2 regions of the Streptomyces sp. NPDC030143 genome follow, and region 2 is predicted to be linked to the other one. Evidence: predicted binding sites of a transcription regulator. Region 2 holds the regulator's gene; the other holds the start of a gene.
What was found. The regulator HrcA, encoded in region 2, represses chaperone genes, less so after heat shock. The targets are predictions, from matches to a motif close to TTNGCACTCNGNNNNNCNGAGTGCNAA.
Positions count from the first base shown of each region.

Region 1 (3,661 bases), on a different contig from region 2:
TGCGCTCCTGGTCCGTCACGAAGTACGGCGACAGGTAGCCCTTGTCGAAGGCCATGCCCTCGGTGAAGTCCAGCTCCAGACCGAAGGTGTTGGACTCCTCGACGGTGATGACACCGTCCTTGCCGACCTTGTCCATCGCCTCGGCGATGAGCTCGCCGACCTGCTGGTCCTGGGCGGACAGCCCGGCCACGGCGGCGATGTCGGACTTCTCGTCGATCGGGCGGGCCGACGCGAGAAGGTCCTCGGAGACGGCCTTGACGGCGGCGTCGATGCCCTTCTTCAGGGCGGCCGGGGAGGCGCCGGCGGCGACGTTCTTCAGACCCTCGCGGACCAGGGCCTGGGCCAGGACGGTGGCGGTGGTGGTGCCGTCACCCGCGATGTCGTTGGTCTTGGTCGCCACCTCCTTCACCAGCTGGGCGCCGAGGTTCTCGTACGGGTCGTCGATCTCGACCTCACGGGCGATCGTGACACCGTCGTTGGTGATGGTGGGGGCACCGAACTTCTTGTCGATGACGACGTTGCGGCCCTTGGGGCCGATCGTCACCTTGACCGTGTCGGCCAGCTTGTTGACGCCGCGCTCGAGGGCGCGACGGGCGTCCTCGTCGAACTTCAGGATCTTCGCCATGACAGCGGGAGCCCTCTCGGAATTATCGGGTGGAATGACACTGCGCCCCGGGCGCCCGGCTGATCAATGGTCGCGGGGGCCAGGGGCGCAGTGGTTCAAAGCAATGTGTGCTTCGAGATGACTTACTTCTCGATGATCGCGAGGACGTCGCGAGCCGAGAGGACGAGGTACTCCTCGCCGTTGTACTTCACCTCGGTGCCGCCGTACTTGCTGTACAGGACGACGTCGCCGACCTTGACGTCGAGCGGCAGGCGCTCGCCGTTCTCGAAGCGGCCCGGGCCCACGGCGAGGACGGCGCCCTCCTGGGGCTTCTCCTTCGCGGTGTCCGGGATGACCAGGCCAGAGGCCGTGGTCTGCTCGGCGTCGAGCGGCTGGACCACGATGCGGTCCTCGAGCGGCTTGATGGCAACCTTGGAGCTGGCGGTCGTCACGATCCGACCTCCCCCTTCGGAGATCTCACGGGGTTAACTGTCTGAGGTGGCGACCAGGTCGATCCGTCGTCGCGGGTGCCGGACCTGCCCGTCGCTGTGTTGGCACTCTCCAGGGGGGAGTGCCAGGGCTGAGACTATGACCGGGGTTAGCACTCGGTCAAGCGGAGTGCCAATGGCCGCCGCGCGTCGGCGGGTTTTCGGGGCGGACTCGCGGGTTGTTCCGGCTGCCGTCGGCCGGGGCGGGCGGTGCCGTGGACTGCCGCTCCACGGGCCCCGCCCGTCTCCACGGCGCCCTCCGGGCGGCGATCAGAGGTAGTCCTCCAACCGGCCCACCCTCAGGCCCTCTTCCCTGATGTGCCGCAGCAGACGGGTGGTGCGGTCGCGCAGGGCCGGCGCCGGGAACGCGTCGGGGTCCACGGCGATGACGTCGCCGGGGCGCAGGCGGTGGGGGCCGTGGGTGTAGGTGAGGTCGGTCGGGCCCATGCAGGCGCGCCACAGGACGATCGCGGTGACGCCGCAGTCGGCGGCGGCACGCAGCGTGGTGGTGTCGTAGGCGCCGTAGGGCGGGCGGAAGAGGCGGGGGCGCAGGCCGAAGCGGGAGCGCAGCTTGTCCTGCTGGCCGCAGATCTCGGCGCGCTGGCCGGCGTAGGGCAGGCCGCGCAGGGCCAGGTGGTCGAGGGTGTGGTTCTGCAGGCTCGCGCCGACCGCGCGCAGGCGGGCGAAGTGGGCGTAACCCGGGCCGGCGACGCTGTCGGTGAGGAACATGCTCACCGGGAGTCGGCGTTCGCGGACCAGGTCGATGAAGCGGGGGTCGCGTTCGGCGCCGTCGTCGTAGGTGAGGAAGACGACCCTGTCGCGGGTCGGGACGTGGTCCACGACCGGCGGGAGCACGGCGCGCGGGCCGGGGGCGGGCGGGGGCGCGGGGGGCGCGAGGCGGGCACAGCCCGTCAGGAGAAGCGCCGTCAGGGCCGCGGCCACCGGTCCCCGCCACCTCACAGGTAGTCCTCCAGGCGCGCCACCGCGTACCCCTTCGCGGTGACCAGGTCGAGGAAACGGCGGATCATGTCGGGCATCGTGCCCTTCCAGTCACCGCGACCGCGGAAGTGACTCAGGACGATGTCCCCGGGGTGCAGGTCGCGGTCCCACTCGCGGTACTCCCAGCGGTCGACGAAGACCTCCTCGCTCCACAGGGGCACGTACTTCACGCCGCATGCCTTCGCGGCGCGCAGGGTGGCGCCGTTGTAGTTGCCGAAGGGCGGCCGGAAGAGCTCGGGGCGGGTGCCGTAGCGCTTCTGGACGACGTCCTGCATGCCGCAGATCTCGCGCTTCTGGCGGCTGTACGACAGTCCGGGCAGGTAGGGGTGGTGGAGGGTGTGGTTGTTCAGCGACACCCCGGCGGCCTGCATCTTCTTGAAGTAGCCGTAGTCCTCCTTGACGAGGTAGTCGCTGAGGAAGGCGGTGTACGGGATCTTGAGGTCGCTCATCATGCGCAGGAACGCCGGGTCCTTCTCGGCGCCGTCGTCGATGGTGAGGAAGACGACCTTGTCCCGGGTGGGGACGGTGGTGAAGACCGGGGGGAGGTCGAGTTCCTCGTGGCCGTCGACCTCGAAGCCCTCGCGGGTGGTGATCCGCGGCTTGCGCTCGGGCGGGGCCGGGGCCGTCAGCGGAACCTTCTTCAGCCCCCACCGCCTCGCCGCGGCGGCCCGGGCGGCGGAGGCGGCGCGCAGGGTGGCGGCGTACGAGTGCAGGGCGCGGCCGGGCTGGGACCGGGGCGGCTCCTGGCCGGGGGCCGGGCGGCTTCCGTCGCCCCGGCCGCCCGGTGCGCAGCCGGAGGCGATGGCGGCGACGGCGAGGAGGACGAGGGCGCCGCGGACCCCGACGCGAGCCATCCCCGCATTATCGTTTTGTCCTACTGATCCGACTGATCCCATGGCGTCGGATCCTCGCAGTCCGCGTCGCCGGAACCGGGCCCGACACCGCGGGCGCGAGCGCACGGTCCACCGACTGGCCCACAATGAGCCGGTGAACGACCTCGCTCCCCTCCTCACCCCCGAGGGCCGCGCCCTCCTCGACGCCGTGCGCGGCACCGCCCCGGCCGACGAACTCACCGTCGCCACCCGGCTGCGCCGCGCGCATCCGGCCGACCTGGTGTCGGCGGCCCTCGGCCAGGCGCGGCTCAGGCAGCGGGCGGCGGCGAAGTTCGGGGCCGAGGACGCGGAGCGGATGTTCTTCACACCCCACGGGGTCGAGCAGTCGACGCGGGCGTCGGTCGCCGCCCACCGCGCCGGGCGGTTCCGGGAGCTGGGCGTGACCTCGGTCGCCGACCTGTGCTGCGGGATCGGCGGTGACGCGATCGCGCTGGCCCGGGCGGGGATCCGGGTGCTCGCGGTGGACCGGGACCCGGGAACGGCCGCCGTGGCGCGGGCCAACGCCGAGGCGCTGGGACTCACCGAGCTGATCGAGGTCCGGGAGGCGGACGTGACCGAGGTGGACACGGCCGCGTACGACGCCGTGTTCGTCGACCCCGCCCGCAGGGGCGGACGCGGGCGGATCTTCGATCCCGAAGCCTACTCGCCGCCCCTGTCCTGGGCGGTCGCCGCTGCGC
Region 1 covers NZ_JBVIAY010000010.1:106,536-110,196, reverse strand. Annotated here, with positions in the region: gene groL (chaperonin GroEL) at 1-625, opposite strand, end outside; gene groES (co-chaperone GroES) at 748-1,056, opposite strand; gene ACZ4YY_RS19260 (polysaccharide deacetylase family protein) at 1,363-2,052, opposite strand; gene ACZ4YY_RS19255 (polysaccharide deacetylase family protein) at 2,049-2,945, opposite strand; gene ACZ4YY_RS19250 (THUMP-like domain-containing protein) at 3,079-3,661, shown strand, end outside.
Region 1: the regulator HrcA is predicted to act here: its motif matches at 1,203-1,229, upstream of groES (co-chaperone GroES).

Region 2 (3,661 bases):
GCCTGCCACACGGCACCGGTGTTGTCCGAGGGCCAGCCGAGCGCGCGGCAGACGCCCGTCTTCCAGTCCCGGCCGTGCGGGACGCGGGGCCAGGAGGGGATGCCGACGGACGACGGCTTCACCGCCTCCCAGATGTCGATGTACGGGTGCCCGACCACCAGCGCGTGCTCGCTGGTGACCTGCTGTGCGATGCGCCACTCCTTGGAGCCCGGCACCAGGTGGTCCACCAGGACGCCGAGGCGCGCGTCCGGGCCCGGGGCGAAGTCGTCGACGATCGACGGCAGGTCGTCCACGCCCTCCAGGTACTCCACCACCACGCCCTCGACACGCAGGTCGTCGCCCCACACCTTCTCGACCAGCTCGGCGTCGTGCCGGCCCTCGACGTAGATGCGGCCGGCGCGGGCCACGCGGGCGCGGGCGCCGGGGACGGCGACCGACCCGGATGCCGTCCGGGTGGGGCGCGTGGGCCCCGACGCGGGCCGTACGAGCGTCACCGCCCTGCCTTCCAGCAGGAAACCGCGCGGCTCCAGCGGGAACACCCGGTGTCTGCCGAAGCGGTCCTCCAGGGTGACCGTGCCCGCCTCGCAGCGGACCACCGCACCGCAGAAACCGGTGCCCGGCTCCTCCACCACCAGTCCGGGCTCCGCGGGGACCTCGGGGACCGGCCGGGGCTTCTTCCAGGGCGGGGTCAGATCGGCGGAGTACTGGCGCATTCGGATGACGATAGGAGAAGCGCGGGGCCGATCACGGCGACACGCCGAACCGGGACGCCAGCGCGTCCCGCTGCGCCCGCACGAACGCCGCGTCCACGACCGCGCCGTGCCCCGGCACGTACAGCGCGTCCTCGCCGCCGAGGTCGAGCAGCCGGTCGAGGGCGGCCGGCCAGCGGGACGGGACGGCGTCGGGGCCGGCCTGCGGTTCGCCCGACTCCTCCACCAGGTCGCCGCAGAAGACGACCCCCGGCGAGCCCGGGACCAGCACCGCCAGGTCGTGGGCCGTGTGGCCGGGACCGACGTTCGCCAGCAGCACCCGCCGGCCGCCGCCGAGGTCGAGCGTCCGCTCGCCGGAGACCGGGTGGCGCGGGCGGGCCAGGGCGTCCACGGACTGAGCGGCCACCGCCGCGTCCAGCCCGTTGCGCACCGCGTCCGCCCGCAGCTCCTCGGCCCCGAGGCCGCCCCGCGTCAGCACCGACTCCGCTCCCACCGCCGCGAACACCTCCGCGCCCGTGAACGCCGCGGCGCCGAGGACGTGATCGAAGTGGGGGTGGGTGAGCGCGAGATGGGTCACACGGTGACCGGTCAGCCGCTCGGCCCCCGCCCGCAGCTCCGCCCCCTCGGCGAGGCTCGACCCGGCGTCCACCACCAGCGCCGCCCCGGCCCCGACGACCAGCCCGGCCGTGCAGTCCCACACCGGCAGCCGTCGCCGTCCGACCCCCGCCGCGACCCGCTCCCATCCGAGCTCTTCCCAAGTCACCGTCATACCGCGACGCTAGCCGTACGGGGCCCGACCTTGCCCCGGGTGTACCCCACCGCCGTACACTGGCCCGGGGGACGCTGGCACTCGGATGTGACGAGTGCCAGGCGAGGCGCAAGGGGACGACTTCTGGAGGTGTGTGCGCCCATGCTGAGTGAACGACGGCTCCAGGTACTGCGCGCCATCGTCCAGGACTACGTCGGCACCGAGGAGCCGGTCGGCTCCAAGGCGCTCACCGAGCGGCACAACCTCGGCGTCTCCCCGGCGACGGTCCGCAACGACATGGCGGCCCTCGAGGACGAGGGGTACATCGCCCAGCCGCACACCAGCGCGGGGCGGATTCCCACGGACAAGGGGTACCGCCTCTTCGTCGACAAGCTGGCCGGGGTCAAGCCGATGACGGCCCCCGAGCGGCGGGCCATCCAGAACTTCCTCGACGGCGCCGTCGACCTCGACGACGTCGTGGCGCGGACGGTACGGCTGCTCGCGCAGCTCACGCGGCAGGTCGCCGTCGTGCAGTACCCGTCCCTGACCCGGTCCACCGTGCGGCACGTGGAGTTGTTGTCGCTCGCCCCCGCCCGGCTGATGCTCGTGCTGATCACGGACACCGGCCGGGTCGAGCAGCGGATGGTGGACTGCCCCGCACCGTTCGGCGAGGCCTCGCTGGCGGATCTGCGCGCGCGGCTGAACAGCCGGGTCGCGGGCCGCCGCTTCACCGACGTGCCGCGTCTGGTGGAGGACCTGCCGGACGCCTTCGAGGCGGAGGACCGCGGTACGGTCTCGACGGTGCTCTCCACCTTGCTGGAGACCCTCGTCGAGGAGAACGAGGAGCGGCTGATGATCGGCGGCACCGCCAATCTCACCCGCTTCGGACATGACTTCCCTCTCACCATCCGGCCCGTCCTGGAGGCCCTCGAGGAGCAGGTCGTGCTCCTCAAACTCCTGGGCGAGGCGGGCGATTCGGGCATGACCGTGCGCATCGGCCACGAGAACGCCTACGAGGGACTCAACTCCACGTCGGTGGTGTCGGTCGGCTACGGTTCGGGCGGCGAGGCAGTCGCCAAGCTCGGCGTGGTCGGACCGACCCGCATGGATTACCCGGGAACGATGGGAGCGGTACGCGCAGTGGCACGGTACGTCGGACAGATCCTGGCGGAGTCGTAGGTGGCCACGGACTACTACGCCGTTCTCGGCGTGCGCCGCGACGCGTCGCAGGAAGAGATCAAGAAGGCCTTCCGGCGGCTCGCCCGCGAGCTGCACCCGGACGTCAACCCCGATCCGAAGACCCAGGAGCGGTTCAAGGAGATCAACGCCGCTTACGAGGTGCTGTCGGACCCGCAGAAGAAGCAGGTCTACGACCTCGGCGGCGACCCGCTCTCGCAGGCGGGCGGCGGCGCGGGCGGTTTCGGCGCCGGCGGCTTCGGCAACTTCTCCGACATCATGGACGCCTTCTTCGGCACGGCGTCCCAGCGCGGACCGCGCTCGCGCACCCGCCGCGGCCAGGACGCGATGATCCGGCTGGAGATCGACCTCGAGGAGGCGGCCTTCGGCACGACCAAGGACATCCAGGTCGACACGGCGATCGTCTGCGCCACCTGCAGCGGCGAGGGCGCCGCTCCCGGGACCAGCGCCCAGACGTGCGACATGTGCCGCGGCCGCGGCGAGGTCTCGCAGGTGACGCGGTCCTTCCTCGGCCAGGTCATGACCTCCCGGCCCTGCCCCCAGTGCCAGGGCTTCGGCACGGTCGTGCCGACCCCGTGCCCGGAGTGCGCCGGCGACGGCCGCATCCGCTCCCGGCGGACGCTCACCGTGAAGATCCCCGCCGGTGTCGACAACGGCACCCGCATCCAGCTCGCCGGTGAGGGCGAGGTCGGCCCGGGCGGCGGTCCCGCCGGAGACCTGTACGTCGAGATCCACGAGCTGCCGCACGCGATGTTCCAGCGGCGCGGGGACGACCTGCACTGCACGGTCACCCTCCCGATGACGGCCGCGGCCCTCGGCACCAAGGTGCCGCTGGAGACGCTGGACGGGCTGGAGGAGGTCGACATCCGGCCCGGCACCCAGTCCGGCCAGTCGATCCCGCTGCACGGGCGGGGCGTCACCCATCTGCGCGGCGGCGGCCGCGGCGACCTGATCGTCCACGTCGAGGTCCAGACGCCGACGAAGCTCGACCCCGAGCAGGAGCGGC
Region 2 covers NZ_JBVIAY010000003.1:229,630-233,290, reverse strand. Annotated here, with positions in the region: gene ACZ4YY_RS07205 (DUF3097 domain-containing protein) at 1-713, opposite strand, end outside; gene ACZ4YY_RS07200 (MBL fold metallo-hydrolase) at 745-1,479, opposite strand; gene hrcA (heat-inducible transcriptional repressor HrcA) at 1,621-2,637, shown strand; gene dnaJ (molecular chaperone DnaJ) at 2,638-3,661, shown strand, end outside.